Regions from separate parts of the Streptosporangium sp. CA-115845 genome, predicted to be linked through region 2. Evidence: riboswitches for the same ligand, from Rfam matches in the RefSeq annotation. Region 2 holds a riboswitch; each other region holds the start of a gene.
The links. Region 2 has a riboswitch for cyclic di-AMP ahead of ACQP0P_RS37525 (hypothetical protein). Riboswitches for the same ligand answer to the same signal wherever they lie in the genome.

Region 1: another riboswitch for cyclic di-AMP. It lies ahead of ACQP0P_RS46330 (NlpC/P60 family protein); the one in region 2 lies ahead of ACQP0P_RS37525 (hypothetical protein).
Region 3: another riboswitch for cyclic di-AMP. It lies ahead of ACQP0P_RS29200 (CHAP domain-containing protein); the one in region 2 lies ahead of ACQP0P_RS37525 (hypothetical protein).

What each region holds. Positions count from the first base shown of each region.
Region 1 covers NZ_CP191988.1:9,749,342-9,754,543, reverse strand. Annotated here, with positions in the region: gene lysX (bifunctional lysylphosphatidylglycerol synthetase/lysine--tRNA ligase LysX) at 1-452, shown strand, start outside; gene ACQP0P_RS46335 (LuxR C-terminal-related transcriptional regulator) at 1,375-1,575, shown strand; gene ACQP0P_RS46330 (NlpC/P60 family protein) at 1,784-2,746, opposite strand; cyclic di-AMP (ydaO/yuaA leader) riboswitch at 2,839-2,986, opposite strand; gene ACQP0P_RS46325 (amino-acid N-acetyltransferase) at 3,322-3,975, shown strand; gene ACQP0P_RS46320 (RDD family protein) at 4,075-5,202, shown strand, end outside.
Region 2 covers NZ_CP191988.1:7,815,337-7,820,538, forward strand. Annotated here, with positions in the region: gene ACQP0P_RS37515 (roadblock/LC7 domain-containing protein) at 1-57, shown strand, start outside; gene ACQP0P_RS37520 (hypothetical protein) at 70-441, shown strand; gene ACQP0P_RS37525 (hypothetical protein) at 538-1,530, opposite strand; cyclic di-AMP (ydaO/yuaA leader) riboswitch at 1,765-1,906, opposite strand; gene ACQP0P_RS37530 (DUF4253 domain-containing protein) at 2,330-3,076, opposite strand; gene ACQP0P_RS37535 (carbohydrate ABC transporter permease) at 3,295-4,134, opposite strand; gene ACQP0P_RS37540 (carbohydrate ABC transporter permease) at 4,131-5,069, opposite strand; gene ACQP0P_RS37545 (extracellular solute-binding protein) at 5,066-5,202, opposite strand, start outside.
Region 3 covers NZ_CP191988.1:5,983,126-5,988,327, forward strand. Annotated here, with positions in the region: gene ACQP0P_RS29185 (DUF6716 putative glycosyltransferase) at 1-423, opposite strand, end outside; gene ACQP0P_RS29190 (hypothetical protein) at 561-1,529, opposite strand; gene ACQP0P_RS29195 (TetR/AcrR family transcriptional regulator) at 1,649-2,200, shown strand; cyclic di-AMP (ydaO/yuaA leader) riboswitch at 2,692-2,830, shown strand; gene ACQP0P_RS29200 (CHAP domain-containing protein) at 2,849-3,520, shown strand; gene ACQP0P_RS29205 (hypothetical protein) at 3,842-4,600, opposite strand; gene ACQP0P_RS29210 (branched-chain amino acid ABC transporter substrate-binding protein) at 4,622-5,202, opposite strand, start outside.

The DNA.
Region 1 (5,202 bases), 1.9 Mb from region 2:
CGGACGCTCGGGAGATCCACTGGGATGCCAAGTGGGGCCAGGGCAAGCTCGTCCAGGAGATCTTCGAGGCGCTCGTCGAGCACACGCTCATCCAGCCCACGTTCGTCATGGACTATCCGGTGGAGACCTCCCCGCTGACCCGCCAGCACCGTGACAACCCGCTCCTCACCGAGAAGTGGGACCTGATCGGGTTCGGCACCGAGCTCGGCACCGCCTACTCGGAGCTGGTCGACCCGGTCGAGCAGCGCCGCCGCCTCACCGAGCAGTCCCTGCTCGCCGCGGGCGGGGACGCCGAGGCCATGCAGCTTGACGAGGACTTCCTCACCGCACTGGAATATGCGATGCCGCCCACCGGTGGCATGGGGCTCGGCATCGACCGCCTCATCATGGCCTTCACCGGTAAGAACATCCGCGAGACCATCCTGTTCCCGCTGGTCAAGCCGACCGGCTGAGTCTGAGGGCAGCGCCGCCGGACCGCATGGGACGAGGTCCCCGCGGTCCGGCGGCGATCGTTTCCGCCAGGCGGTGTCCGCCGGGATCGAAGCCCGGATGACGGCCCCGGGCGGCATCCCCGGGGCGGGCCGGTCGGGCTCGGCGCGCACCTTCGAATCCCGGTCGGCGGTACCGGGTGGCGCCCTCACCACCTCGCGAGCACCTCTTCACCGTCCCGCACGGCTCCGTGCCGGCGCGCGTGGGCGCGAGCACGGCACGTGGACGATGCCTGGGCGGACGGGGCGAATCCCCCATGGGCCGGAAACCGCGGGGTCCGTGCTCACGCTCCCCCGTGCAATTTCGGACGGCTTTCTGCATAGCGCAGAAACTCCCTTTTAAGCATGTCCAATATCGCCTGACGTCTGTGGTCGGCACCCGATACTTCGCTAATGCCGCAAAGGCGCTCTTGCGGGCTTCCCATTTCAGAGTTTTCCGCGAGGCGCCGTCAAGGCGCCAGACGGCGTGGCCGTCGAAGAGCGCCAGGAAGAGATCGATTTTCCCGGGGAAAAGTGGGCGGCTCGCTTCCGTCGAGGATGCGGCCCCGCGGGTGCGTGCCGCCGCGGCGGTTCCGGCAAAACCTTGTTCTGCCAGGACTTCTGTTGTCGCAGCCAGGGGGGCACCTGCGGGCTCGTGCGGGGGCACGGTCGTGACTTAACCCCAAAGGCACTGACATATCATGAGTACTTCACGTAGCACCTAGTATGTCAATAGTGGGCGCGCGCTATGAAGAGTAGAACTTGACGACCTTTGAACAAGGCGTTTACCGTTCCTGGCGGACGGTATTCATTTCCGGCGTCTCGCGCCCGGTTTCCAGAGTGGGGGGAGTGACTCTTGATGGCATATCCAGAAGTGGATTCTCGCCATGGCGACAGCCCCCTGGGCATGAGTGATATCGGTCTCAGCGACGACGACCTCGTGCTGCTGGCTGAACTCGCCAAGGGCGTCACCGTCGACAGGGTGGGCCGCCGCCTCGATATCAGCGGCCGGACCGTCAGGCGCAGGCTCAGAGGCATCTGTGACCGCATCGGTGTCGCCACGGCGATCGAGGCCGTGGCCTGGGCGGCCCGCCGCCGCCTGATCTAGGCCCTGCCCCTTGGCTGTTCTGCCCACCGCGGTCAGACGGCGCCTCACCGCGTTGCCGTCGGTCACCGCACCTGCGGGGCACCGTCGGGGCACAAGTCCGAGGGGCGCAAGTCCGAGGGGCGCCGTCTGACCGGCCCTCGGCACGGCAGGATTCGCCGCCCGGCCAAGGGCCGGGCGGCTCGCGCCGTGACCGGTCCGGCTCAGCCGCTCAGGCGGCGATCCGCACCCCGCCGGCGAAGGGCCGGTTGTCGATCGTGGCGATGTGGACGACGTCACCCGTCCGGGGTGCGTGGACCATCAGGCCCGCGCCGATGTAGATCCCGACGTGGTGCAGGTCGCTGTAGAAGAAGACCAGGTCGCCTGGGCGCAGGTCGTTTCTGGAGATGTGGGTGCCCGCGGTCCACTGGTTGCCGGTGTAGTGCGGCAGGCTGATGCCGACCTTCTGGTAGGCCCACATGACCAGCCCGGAGCAGTCGAAGGAGTTGGGGCCCTCGGCGCCCCAGACGTACGGCTTGAGCTGCTGGGTGAGCGCCCAGCGGGCCGCCTCCGCCGCCCTGCCGCTGCCCACGATGGGCACGTCGGTCTTCACCCGGGCGCCCCTGTTGCTGACGGCCCTGGTGCGCACCTCGCTGAACAGGTCGCTCTCGACCCGCGTGACCAGTCGCTCGATCTTGCTGCGCCTGCCCTCGAGCTCCCCCAGGAGCGCCTTGACCTCTGAGGTCCTCGCCTTGGCGCCGGCCTGCGCTCGCTCGGCGGCCTCGATCGCCCGGCCGACCTGGGCGACCTCCTCGCTCTGCTGCTGCTGGAGGGCGTAGTTGGTGGTGGCCTGGTCGAGGAAGGTGTCGGGGTCGGTCGCCTGGGTGAAGGCGAGCCCGGAGTTCAGGCCGCCGGACATGTAGTTGCTCTGCGCGAGGAGGGTGGCCTTGGTGCGCCGGATCGCGAGCTCCGACTCGCTCGTCGCGAGGATCTTCTTGGCGCTTTCCGCGGCTCGCTGGGCCTGCTTGAGCCTGACCCGCTCGCCGTTGTACTGCTCGGCGAGCGTGCCGATCTCCTCGTGCAGCTTCTCGGCCTGCTTGGCCAGCTGCTGGAGGCTGGGCTCGGGATCCGCCGTGGCCGAGCCCAGGGGGACGCCGAGGGTCATGATGGCGAACGCCAGGCCGATGACCGCCATCCGGCGACTCCGCCTCCGCGGCGCGCGTTCTCGACAGCGGGCGTCGCCGCCCGCGTGCTCTCCTGCGCGGTCGCGCATGCGCTTCACCAACGGGCTCCTCTCCTCGGCCGCCTACCGGGTTAGCTGACGGGTTCGGGCCGGAGGCAGCCCTACCGGGTGCGCCGGTGGCACTCGGATTCACCCCGAAGGACGTGGTGGGTCCCCGGTTCCCCTGGTCGGGAGATTCGGCGGGTCAGGCTTTTACGTCTCTGACATCGAGCACGGAGATTAGTGCACTCGTGGTTCCTGCTCAACCAGAACTGCGAACTCGGTAGAGGTTTCGCAACTGAAATGTCACGGAAAGATCACATGCCAATATGATCAACATGGCCATTACGCTGCCTTTGCCTTCCTCGCGGCGGGCGCGGCGCGGGTCTTCCCAGGTCCGGGACCGTGCCAAAGATGAGCTGCGACACATTAGAGGCGCCGTGCGCCCAGCGTGGTAATGCAACTACCAAGGGTCATGTGATGCCCTCGGGGTGAGAGTTAAGGATGAGCCGTAATTGAAGGCCGGAGAGGACGTACGCTGATCGGTCATGGAGCAGCTTGCGGAGCATTCTCCCGTGCCGTTCGCGAACCCCGGGAAAGAGGGGGAGCGGCGAACCGGATCCGAGGAAGAGGAGCGGGGGTCACCCGCTCCCGGCGCCACCCCGGCGGTCACGGTCCGCCGTGCCCGCACCCCGGACGTCCGCGTCATCAGGCGGCTCGTCGACACCTACGGTGGAGCCGGCCCGCGCCTGCTGGAGAAGGCCACCGTCACCCTGTACGAGGACATTCAGGAGTTCTGGGTCGCGACTGACGCGGAGGGGATAATCCTCGGCTGCGGGGCGCTTCATGTTCTCTGGGAGGACCTTGCCGAAATTCGGACCGTTGCCGTCGATCCGACCCGCAGGGGAATGGGAATCGGCCATCGGATCGTCTCGGTGCTCATCCGCACGGCTGCCGAACTGGGCCTGCGCAGGGTCTTCTGCCTGACCTTCGAGGTCGACTTCTTCGCCCGGCACGGATTTCAGGAGATCCAGGGCACACCCGTCGCCCCGGAGGTCTACGCCGAACTTCTCGCCTCCTACGACGAGGGCGTCGCGGAGTTCCTCGATCTGGAGCACGTCAAGCCCAATACCTTGGGAAACACCCGGATGCTGCTGCACCTGACACACGAGCCCGACTCTGATGACTTTAGAGATGACTGACTGGAAAGGTGACTGTTGATTCCTATGTCGATACCTTGTGCAGCAGCAAGCATGTGCGTCTGACATTTGCCACATGCGCAGTCTAAGTGAGGTGACGCGGTGAGCAACGGACAGCCGCCGTATCCGCAGGATGATCCCGAGCGCAGTCGCACACCTTCGGGACAGCCGGATTACGGACAGCACAACCAGGGCCGAGCCCCTGGCGAACTCGACCCCGATGTGACGATCATGGGATATCGGTCGGAGGGATCGCAGTCGAACACCGGCCCGGGGGTGGCCCAGCCCGGCTATGGTCAGCAGGGCTACGGGCAGCAGCAGTACGGGCAGCAGGGGTACGGGCAGCAGCAGTCGTACGGTCAGCAGGGCGGGACGGACGCGTACGGCCAGCAGCAGGGCTATGGCCAGCAGGGTGGGACCGGCGCGTACGGTCAGCAGCCCGGCTACGGGCAGCAGCAGTCGTCCCACGAGCAGTCGGGCTACGGCCAGCAGCCCGGCTACGGGCAGCAGCAGCCGGCCCAGCCGGGTTACGGCCAGCAGCAGTACGGTCAGCAGCAGCCGGGCTACGGCCAGCAGCCGGGGTACGGTCAGCAGCAGCCGGCCCAGCCGGGTTACGGCCAGCAGCAGTACGGGCAGCAGCCCGACTACGGCCAGCAGCCGGGGTACGGCCAGCAGCCCGACTACGGCCAGCAGCCGGGGTACGGCCAGCAGCCCGGCTATGGGCAGCAGCAGTACGGGCAGCAGGGGTACAGCCAGCCTTACGGCGGTCCCCCCGGCGCTCCCGCCCCGCTCGCCGAGTGGTGGCAGCGCCTGGTGGCGCGGATCGTCGACGCGATCATCCTGGCGATCCCGGCGGTGATCATCAGCGCGGTGCTGACCGGTCTCCTGGTGACGGCTCCCAGTTTCAACCTCGCGACGGGCGCCGGCACCGATGGGAGCGGTGTCTTCCTCGCGAGCCTTCTCATCGCACTGGTCAGTGCGGCGATCTACTTCGCCTACGAGTTCTTCATGATCAGTAGGGGTGGGCAGACCGTCGGCAAGATGGTCATGGGCATCAAGATCGTGCCCATCGGCAGTACCCTGCCGCCGGGCGGGCTCAGCTCCGACGTCGCGCTCAAGCGCGGCGGTGTGTTCTTCGGCCCGCAGTTCCTGAGCTGGATCCCCCTCCTCGGCTGGATCGTCAACATCTTCAGCCTCGTGAACGTGCTGTGGCTGCTGTGGGACAAGCCC
Region 2 (5,202 bases):
CGCAAGACGGCGGCCAGACTGGCCGCCATCACCTCGCGCATATCGATAACCCAGTGATCGGAGACAGAAATGGGCAACATGGACATCTCTCTCAAGGAGATGATGGCGATCGACGGCGCCGTCGGCGCGGTCATCGTCGACTACAACAGCGGGATGGCGCTGGGCGCGCTCGGCGGTTCCAAGGATCTCGACCTCCAGGTGGCGGCCGCGGGTAACACCGAGGTCGTCAAGGCCAAGATGCGGACCATGGAGTCGCTCGGCCTCAAGGACGGCATCGAGGACATCCTCATCACGCTCGGCACGCAGTACCACGTGATCCGCCCGCTCTCCGGCCGGAGCGGCAAAGGCCTGTTCATCTACATGGCCCTCGACCGGAACCGGGCCAACCTCGCGCTCGCGCGGCACATCCTGCGCGGCATCGAGGAGCGGCTCGAGGTCTGATACTGCCGCGGCCCGTGCCCTTTCAGAAAGGGCACGGGCCGCGGCAGGAGCTCATCGATCGCGCCGGTGCGGGGTGGCCGGAGATCGCGCCGGGCCTCAGCTCTCCTCAGCGACCGCCCTGCGACGGAGACGGCCGGTGACCAGGTAGGTGGCACCACCCGCGGCGAGCACTCCCGCCAGGGCCAGGGTGGCGGCCGTGGTGGCGGAGGGAGCGGCCGAGGTCGCGGCCGCCACCGGGGCGTTGGCGCCCAGGTCCCGGACACCCTGCTCGGCCGCCTTGGTGTCGGCGCCGGACAGGGCGACCGGCTTGGCGGCGATGATCGCCCCGGGCGCGATGAGGGGTTCGGACATGATCTTGGGCTTGGCGAACGTCTGGATCGCCTGCTGGGTCTTCACAGCCTTCTTGGACTGCTCGGCCTTGACCAGGACCGTCTGCGGAGGCTTCGCCGGGTTCGCGTCCCGGTAACGCCAGGCACCGGTGGAGAACGCCACGGGGTGGTTCTTCTTGCCCACGCCGTCACCCCACTTGGTGACCACGTACTTGACGTTGATGTGGCCCATGCCGCCGTTGCCGTCCACACCGAGCGTGGCGGAGTTGAACCGGCCACCGGTCAGATCGGCGAAGGTCTTGGCGTCAAGGTCGATCATGACGCCCACGTTGGAGGGCACGCCGGGACCGCGGTCACCGACGAAGAACTTGGCCTTCTTGCCCTTGTAGACGACGTAGCCCTCGGTGAACAGGGGCCAGCTCGGGCTGGCGATCATGCCCTTCTGCATCGGCTTGCCACTGGCCGGCAGACCGGTGTCACCGGCCCGGCCCGAGGAGTCGTCCCAGAAGTAGGAGGCCCTGGTCGAGCCCTGGAGGAGCACGACCTCGTTGGCGGCCACCTCGGTGTCCGCGCCGGGGGAGGCGGCGGGGGCGGCGGGGGCGGCGATGGGGGCGGCGATGGCGGGGGAGGCGGGCAGCGCGGAGGCGACGCCGCCGGAGACGAGCACGCTCGCACCGACGAGGGCGGCGGTGGTGAGACGGTTCTTGTACAGGAGGTTCTTGGGCAGGCTGTTCTTGGGCAGGTCAAAGGGGAGACGCATGAAAAAGTGGCTCTTTCACGAGGGAACGGGACAGCCAGCTGCGACACACGGCAAGGGGTGCACTGGCGGGGACGCGCTCTTCGGAAAAGCGGCGTGGCGAGATCAGCGGATCGCTACGCGGAGCACAGTCCAGGTGCCGCGCTCAGGCGCGGCGACGGAGATATGAGGAAAGTTCAGGTGGTCGGCACGGGCAGGGCGGGCACCGACGCGGTGACGCGGTGATCCATGAGGGGGATCTCCTCTCCAGCTCGTCTACCGGGTTAGCTGACGGGTTCGGGCGATGGAGTTGCCCTACCGCCGCACGTTCGCGGCGGATTCACCCCGGGAAAGTGGTTCCCCGGCTCCCTGGACCCTGCGGGCCCGGCGGGATTCGACGTCGGCCGGCCGCTCCCTCTTGTGAAGGGCAGGTCGCCAACCGATATCCGTGGACACTACCCACCGAAATCGGACAAAGCAAAGCAAATGCCATGAAAACCCCAGAAGATCTACCTACTACCCCAAAGAAAGTCCCATCGGGAACCCCGCCAGGCCAACAGCCGCCCTACCAGCGAGAACATCTTCCCGATCTCGGACTTCGCCCCCCGGAAGCCCGCACCCGAGGCCCATCCACATTCGCGAGAAGCCCACGCGCACGGGGAGTCCACGCCCTGCGACCTCTGCCCCCGAAGCCTCCCCGCACCCACGGATCCGCCCCTCCGCACTCCCCGCCCCCCAGCCTCCGGCTCCGGCTCCGGCTCCGGCTCCGGCTCCGGCTCCGGCTCCGACGGCGGGCACTCCCGGGAATCCGCGCCGGGCGAACTCAGTCCCACCAGAACGACCAGGCGTTCCTGCCCTTGATCTGCTCGGCGTAGTCGATGAGGTTCCCCGCGCCCTGGATGATGCTGTCGGGGCAGAACGTCCAGTGCTCCGCGGCGACGTGCAGGGCGTGCTCCGAGGTCGTCGGGGGCGCGGCGACGCTGAGGTCGAGGGTGTTGAACCCCATCCCGACCAGCCGCACCCCGAACCTGTCCTCCCAGCTCCGTACCACCGCCGCGAGCGGGACCATCCACTCGTTGTGGTTCAGGGCGCCCTGCCAGCCCATGACGGCGAGGGCGTCGGCCCCGCGCTCGACCGCGACCAGTCCGAGCGGGGTCCTGCGCTCGGCCACCAGGCCGGCGTACCAGTCGGCGACCACGCCGGGATCGGCGGCGAGCCTTCCCGCCGGGGCCGGACCTGGACATTCGACCCCGAAGGGGTCGAGGATTTCGAGCTGGTCGATGTGCGCCTTGGCGATCCAGTCCGACCAGACCTCGGCCATGAACGCGGCGGCGTGGTAGTTGTCGATCTCGACGGCGGTGTCCGGGGCGATCTGACCGGCCGACCAGGGCTGCATCGAGTCCTCCAGCAGCACCGGCCACAGGCCGGAGTGCCCGTGCTGCGCCCGCAGCCGTGCCCAGTACTCACCTGAGACGGCCACCTCGCTGAGCCAGAACGCCGGACGGCGACGGAAGGAGAGCTGAGCGTAACCGGGGTCGGGCCACACCACGTCACCCGGTGGCAGGTCCACCGAGAGCCTCCGGCCCTCACTCCCGCTGCTCCCGTCGGCCCCGTCAGCGAACAACTGGCCCAGAACTGGCGGAAGCCTCCCACCCTCGCAATCGCTCATTCCTACCGATCCGATCCTGACCACGGACCAATTTTGGCCTGTCAACCATCCCAAGGGACAGTTCTGCCCTGGTCCAGGCAAAAATTATCGGTACAGAGGAGAACGGAGCCTGGCGGGTGTCAGTCCTTCACCGCCCCGCCCAGCCCGGCCACCAGCCTGCGCTGGACGGCCACGAAGAAGATCAGCACAGGAACGGTCATCAGCGTCGAGGCCGCCATGATGCCGCCCCAGTCGTTCTCGTCGGGCTTGAAGAAGACCAGCAGGGCCGAGGGCAGCGTCTGGTTGTCCCTGGCCGAGATGATGAAGGTCCTGGCGAAGATGAAGTCGTTCCAGGCGGTGATGAACGAGAAGACGCTCGTGGCGACCAGTCCCGGCGCGACGAGGGGAAAGAGGATCCGCCACAGGATCACCGGCCGGCTCGCGCCGTCGATCATCGCGGCCTCCTCCAGCGTCTCGGGCACCGCGGCCACGAACCCCCTCATCATCCAGACGGCGAACGGCAGCGAGAACGCCAGGTGGACCAGGACGAGCGAGCCCAGGGTGTTGAGGCCCACGCCGGGCACCACCCCGCCGAGGTCGCGGACGAGGAAGAACAGCGGGATGGTGAGCGCCTCCACCGGCACCATCTGCGCCACCAGGAACATGATCAGCACGGTGGTACGGAACCGGAAGCGGAACCGGGTCACCGCGACCGCGGCGAGAAAGGCCACCAGCGCGGACAGGACGACGACGGTCAGGGCGACACCCAGGCTGTTGAGAAGGTAGCGGCCGAAGTTCTCGCCGCCGAGCACCCGCCGGAAGTGCTCGAAGGTGGGTGCCAGGGTCCACGGGCGCACCTGGAGTGACTGGATCTCCCCGGCGGGCTTGAGCGCGGAGAGCACCATCCAGTAGATCGGGAAGAAGGTGACGAACGCGGTGACCAGCGCCACGGCGTTGGCGACCAGGCGGGACCTGCTCACAGCTTCTCCCCCGTACGGTAGAGGGCACGGATGTAGAAGAGGGTGACCGTGAGCAGGATCAGGGTCATGACGACGCCGATCGCCGCGCCAAGCCCGTACTCCGACGAGCCGAAGGCCGTCTGGTAGGCGTAGACGTTGAGCACCGAGTTCTGCCCCGCTATGCCGCCGCCGTTGGTCATCACATAGATCTGCGTGAAGATCTTGAAGTCCCAGATGATCGACTGAATGACCACGATCGTGATCAGCGGCCGCAGCATCGGCACGATGATCCGCCAGAACGAGTTCCACGCGGAGGCGCCGTCCAGGGCCGCCGCCTCCAGGACGGAGACCGGAATGGCCTGGATCCCGGCGTAGAGGGTCACCATGACGAATGGGAAGGAGTGCCAGACCACCGTGGCACCGACGACCCCGAAGGTCACCCATTTGTCGTAGAACCAGTTATAGCCCTCGATGCCCAGGACCTGGTTGACCAGGCCCAGGTCGGCGTCGAAGAGGAACATCCAGACCGTCGAGCCGGTCATGGCGGGCGCGGCCCAGGCAGCCATGGCCGCCAGCGACAGCAGCAGCCGGGGCACCCGGCCCGCCCTGGTGAGCACGACGGCGAGGGTCGCGCCGACGGCCAGCGTCGCGACCACCAGGGCCGCGGCGAACACCAGGGTCTGCGCCAGCACCGACCAGAAGCGCTGGTCGCCCAGGAGCGTGGCGTAGTTCTCGAAACCGATGAACCTCGTCGGCTCTCCCCCGCTGACCTGGGCCTGCCGGTAGTCGAACACCGACAGCAGGCCGAGCATGTAGATCGGGTAGCCGAAGAGCGGCAGCAGCACGGCAGCAGAGGGCAGCAGGTAGAGCCACGGCCTGAGCCCGCCGCCGGGGCGCGGCACCGCCCGGCGGACCCCGGCCCCGGAGCCCGCCGTCGTCGTGGTGGCGGTGGTCATGACCGGCCGAACGCCGCCTTCACCGCCGCGGCGGCCTCCTCGGTGGCCTGCTCGACTGTGGACTGCCCCGTGGCGATCTTCTGCAGCATGGTCGGGATGACCTTCTGGTTGTCGATCTTCACCCAGGCCGGGT
Region 3 (5,202 bases), 1.8 Mb from region 2:
GCCCAGCTCGCGGCCCATCGCCGAGAACTCCTCGACCTCCCGCCCGCTGTGCAGCACGAACAGCTCGCATCCGCTGCGAAACAGCCAGGCCTTCTCGGTGGCGGGGACGGAGATGCCAGGCAGGCCCGAGACGAACACCGGCCGTGGCCGCAACCCGGCCAGCACCTCGCCGACCAGCACGTCCACCACGGGCCCCGTGCAGGCGGCGAGTACCACGTCGGGCCCGAGCCGCTCAGCGGCCCGGCGCAGCGCGCGGGCCGAGAGCACGGGCGGATCCGCCGCCGAACCCGCGACCGCGGCACTGATCTGCGCCGGGGACGGGGTGATGGGGGTGCGGATGACCGCCAGCTCCCTCGTGCATCCCGAGGGCAGGTCCCGCAGCAGGCAGGCCGCCCACTTCAGGTAGGAGTCAGAGTCGGCCACGGCCAGGACCTTCAACGAGAACCTCCAACGGGGATCCCCCGCTTCATATCCGATTTCACATGGGCAGACCCGGCGCGGCTCGCATCCCGGGGCGGCACGCCACCGGCCTCCGGCCGCGGGGTCACGAGTTCACGAGGTCATGCCCCGGTGGCTCCCGTGTCGTGATGGGCGAACATCGACAGGTGGGAGCGGAGCGAGGGGGCCGCCTCCACCGTCCACCACTCGTCCGGGACGTCCACCGTCTCGACCGGGACACCCCTGGCCGAAAGCAGGACCCGCAGGGAGGTGACCGCGGTGGACGGCAGGCTCAGTACCCGCTGCCCGGCGGCCAGCCCGCGCAGGGTCATCTCGGCGGGGATCCCGCCGCCGTAGACGGTGATCCCGGGCTGCTCCCCGACTCTGGCGAGATCGTGGGGGTCCTCCCTGCGGTGCGGGAAGTAGGCCACCGGCCCGGCCGAGCCGAGAGCGGCCAGCCAGCCGAGGTAGTGGTCACGGTGGATCAGGCCGTTGCGGACCAGCGAGGTGCCGAGGACGACCGTGAGCTCCTTGGGACGGGGCACGCGCAGCGGCTGCGACCGCAGCCAGGCGAAGTCGTGGGTGACCAGCTCGGCCCCTCTCGCCCGTACGGCCTTCGCCAGGTCCGCGGGAACGGGCAGCGCTGTGAAGATCGACAGCCGCCCCGAGCGGGCTGCGGCGCGCAACCTGAGTCCGGCCGCCGCGCCGAGGGCGGTTCTGAGCCGTCCCGCCTTCCCGCGGGCCCTCAGCAGGGGCGTACCCGCGTGGCCGACGAGCAGTTCCAGGAGCCTGATGGTGGCCAGCCCGTCGTCGACGATCACGATACGGCCGGGGCGCCCGGTGAGCCAGCGGAACTGGACCTTGCCGGAGAAGGCGTCGCCCACCGCCCAGGTCACGCCCCGGCGCGGCCTGGGCATGTCCGGCCGCGCGGCGGTGAGCTCCAGGCCCGGCGGCAGGGTGAGGCGCCCGAGCTCGCGCCCTGTGGCGGCCAGGGGGCGGAGCCTCGCCCTGGGCACGAGGTGGCTGCGGGCACCGAGCAGCCCCGCGTGGTGGGCCTCCACGGCGCAGAGCATCTGCAGCGGGGATTCCACCCAGGCGATGGCCGAACCCTGATCCCGCGCGTGGTCTCGACCGTCCTCCACGCCGGGTGATGACCCGTTCACGACTGACCCAAGCTAACCCGGTGGCCTTAAGCGCCGGGGAACCACGGATGAACAGCCGCCCACGCGTGCTTGCGCTCGATCTTTACCGTAGTGTACGGAACCGCATCGATCAGATCGCCAGGCGGGCCAGCGCGAGCAAGGCCACGATCTACCGTCGCTGGGCGGGCAAGGAGGCGCTGGTCGTGGATCTGATCTGCAACCACCTTGAGATCGACGTCGTGCCGCCGCCCGACACCGGGTCGATGCGCGGGGACCTGATCGGGGTCGTGGACGGGTTCTGCCGGATCCTGGAACGGAAACAGGCGATGATCTTCGGCCTGCTTCCGGCGTTCCTCACCTCCCCCGAGCTGGCCTCCGCCCTGCGCGACAACGTGCCCCGCCCCGACATCACCGGCACCGTCCCGCTGCTGGAACGCGCCAGGGAGCGCGGCGAGCTGCCAGGGCCGGTGGACCCCGCGGAGCTCAGGAAGGCCACCGAGGCACTGGTGTGGTACCGGCTGCTCTTCACCGGTAAGCCACTGGACCGGGAGTTCGTCGAGGACACGGTCGACCGGTTCCTGCTCCCGCTGTTCCGCTCCTGGTCCGGCCAGGAGAGCTGAGGCCCACCCTGCCCCCGGCGGACCTCTGGGGCACCGAACCTCGTTCGGGTTTTCCGGAGGGCGGGACGCACCCGCTCCACACTTTTTACTATCGAATATTTGTCCCTCAAAAGCTGGGGTCCGACACCCTTCCGGCGAGCCTCACGATCATGCCATACCATCCCGGGTCAGGCGATCGACCGGCGGGTACCGCACAGCCGGATCGCCGAAGAGACAGGGGATCCCGCCCGCGACGAGGCCGCGCCCCCGCCCGCCGCGACCGGCCGGAGGACGGGTGCGCCCCACCTCCTTCCCAGGCCAAGCGACCCCCCGTCCTACCCCCGCGATTTGGACGTATCACCAAGTCAAGGCAATGTGCCCTACTTGTAATCGTCTGCCCGAGTGGCGTACGTTCGTCCCATTCGAGGCAAATGCCCGGGTCTGTATAGATCTAAGCATTGCCGTCACATTGCCCGACCGTGTTCCACCTGGGCGGAACCCTCCGCCCGCGGTGAGCACGGCCGCCGAATCCGCGAAGTCTGCGGAACCGGGGAACCACGTTCCTGGGGTGAATCAGCGCGTTCTCGCGCCGTAGGGCACTTCCCAGCCCGAACCCGTCAGCTAACCCGGTAGGCGGCATGGAAGCGAAGCAAGGAGTCGAACCCCGGTATGACCAAGCACCGCCTCATCCCCACCCTCAGCGCCCCCCGCGTGGCGAGCGCCCTCCTGGGCGCCTGTGTCGTCCTGGCGACCGGCTCCGTGGGCTCCGCGGCCCTGGCCGACAGCCACACCGCCCAGAACAGGCCCGCGAGTACCCCGCTCGAGGTCGCGGCCGAGAGACTGCCCAAGGTCTCCGCCGCACAGGTCCTGGACCTCGCCTCAAAGCAGATCGGCGTCCGTGAGAACTCCCAGGGCGGAGGGACCAAGTTCCACTCGTGGTACATGTCCTCCCCGCGCGCCCAGGAGACCGTCGCCCGTGACGGCGGCAGCATCCAGGGCTACGCCAACGCCCCCTGGTGCGCGATGTTCGTCTCCTGGGTCGGCGAGATGGCCGGCATCCGGCCCACGATGGGCTGGGACGCCTACACCGTCACCCACGCCAAGTGGTTCAAGGACAACCAGCACTGGGGTACCACCCCCACTCCCGGCGCCGTCGTCTACTTCGACTGGGCCGGCGGCAAGAACCTCAGCGGCATCGACCACGTCGGCTTCGTGAAGAAGGACAACGGAGACGGCACGATCACCACGATCGAGGGCAACACCGGCAACGGCAACGTCGAGCAGCGCATCCGGCCCACCTCGCAGGTCGTGGGCTACGGCTACCCGGTCTACGCCGGCTGATCCACCCGTCGTCCGCGCCATCCCCCGTGGTGTGGGTACCCGGCACCCCGCCGGCGAACGCGGGCCGGTCCGCACGCCCCCAGGGGCGCCGCTCGAACACGAGCGGCGCCCCTGACGCGTTCCCCCGGCCGCCTTTACGAACTCCTTCTTGACGACGATGCCTGTACGGCACACGACGCCGCGAGAGCGGTTCCGTCCACGTGGACGGACGGCCCAGCAGACCGCGTACGCCTCGCCAGGCGATCGATGCCGGGCTCGCGCTCGCTCCCGCCCCCCACCCGAACACCCCGCACCGTCGAAAGCCCTCGCCCTGTACGGCCGCTACCTGGCGATACCGGCAGGACGGCCGCCGCGCACCCACACGGTCGCCGCGCCTCCCGCTCCCGCTTCCGCGAGCAGCCGCTGCACCTCACCCGGATGGTAGAGGGTTACCGCCGGGACGCCGTGGACATTGTCCACGATCGGAGTGAGGCCGAGACGCCTGGCGGCGGCTGCCATCATCTCGGCCATCATGAACGTGCCGGTGTTCAGGTAGATCATGTTATGGCTGGGACCGAACCCGGCGACAAGAATGCCCATGCGCCACAAGGCGACGGCCGCGTCGGCGTGGGCGGCAGTGCCCGGGACGCGCGGATCGAATTGCCGCCGGGCGTCGCGCCACGCGTTGGTCAACGCCCGCAGGACCCTGCGGTGTAGCGTTCTGGGCACCTCGACGCGCACGGCCGGCGACCCCTTGAAGCCGGTGTCGCCGGCGTCGGCCTGGGTGACGATGGCCCAGGCCAGCCCTGACAGCAACCGGGCCATCCGGGCCGCCACCGCCTCGCTGCGCGTCTCCACGATGGGAAGATGGCGCGACGCCGTGGCGTGTGTCCCCTCGCCTGTGTTCCCGGTTCCGGTGGGGCGCAGATGTTGCCAGGCGAGCGCCGCCTCCAGCATGCCGTACTCGCCGATCGGAGCCTCCGCGAGGGCGCGGTGAATGGTGCCGCTCGCGTGGTCGAGGCATCCGGCGGACGGTGACCTCGTGAGGGGCGGCGACGCGGTCGGGCGGGAGATACGGTCGGCGATCGGAGTGCTCGTCATGATTTCTGATCTCCTGTGCGGTCAGTTTCCGGGGATCGGCCCGTCGGCAACGATCCGGCCGTCGCGGACGCGATAGGCCCACACCGTGACCGAGGATCTGGCAAGCTCGCCGTCACCGTTGAATCGGATCTTCGTAGTGATACCGGCGCCGGAGTATCCGTCGACGAACTCCTCCATCTCAGAGCGTCGCGTCCGGCCGGCGTCGATGCCCCGGAGGAAGACGGTGGCGGCGTCGTAGGCCTCCGCGCTGTTGGTGCCCGGGTCGCGGTCGAAACGGATCCGGTAGCGCCGGGCGAACCCGGGATCTTCCTCCGGCGGGCGGCACGGGCAGGTAAGAACCGCGCCCTCGGCGGCCTTGGCCCCCGCCGTGCGGACGAACCCGTCGTCCTTGACCGCGTCGCCCGAGACGAAGGCGGCGCTCACGCCCGCGTCGCGCAGCTCGCGCAGGAGCCGGCCGGCCTGGGTGTAGTAACCGCCGAAGAAGAGCACGTCGGGGGCGGCCGATTCGACCTCGGAGACCGCGCCGCGGAAGTCGACCAGATTCGGCTGGACCGAGGCGCTCTGCACCACCAGCGGGCCGAGTTCCTTCATGACCAGCTCGC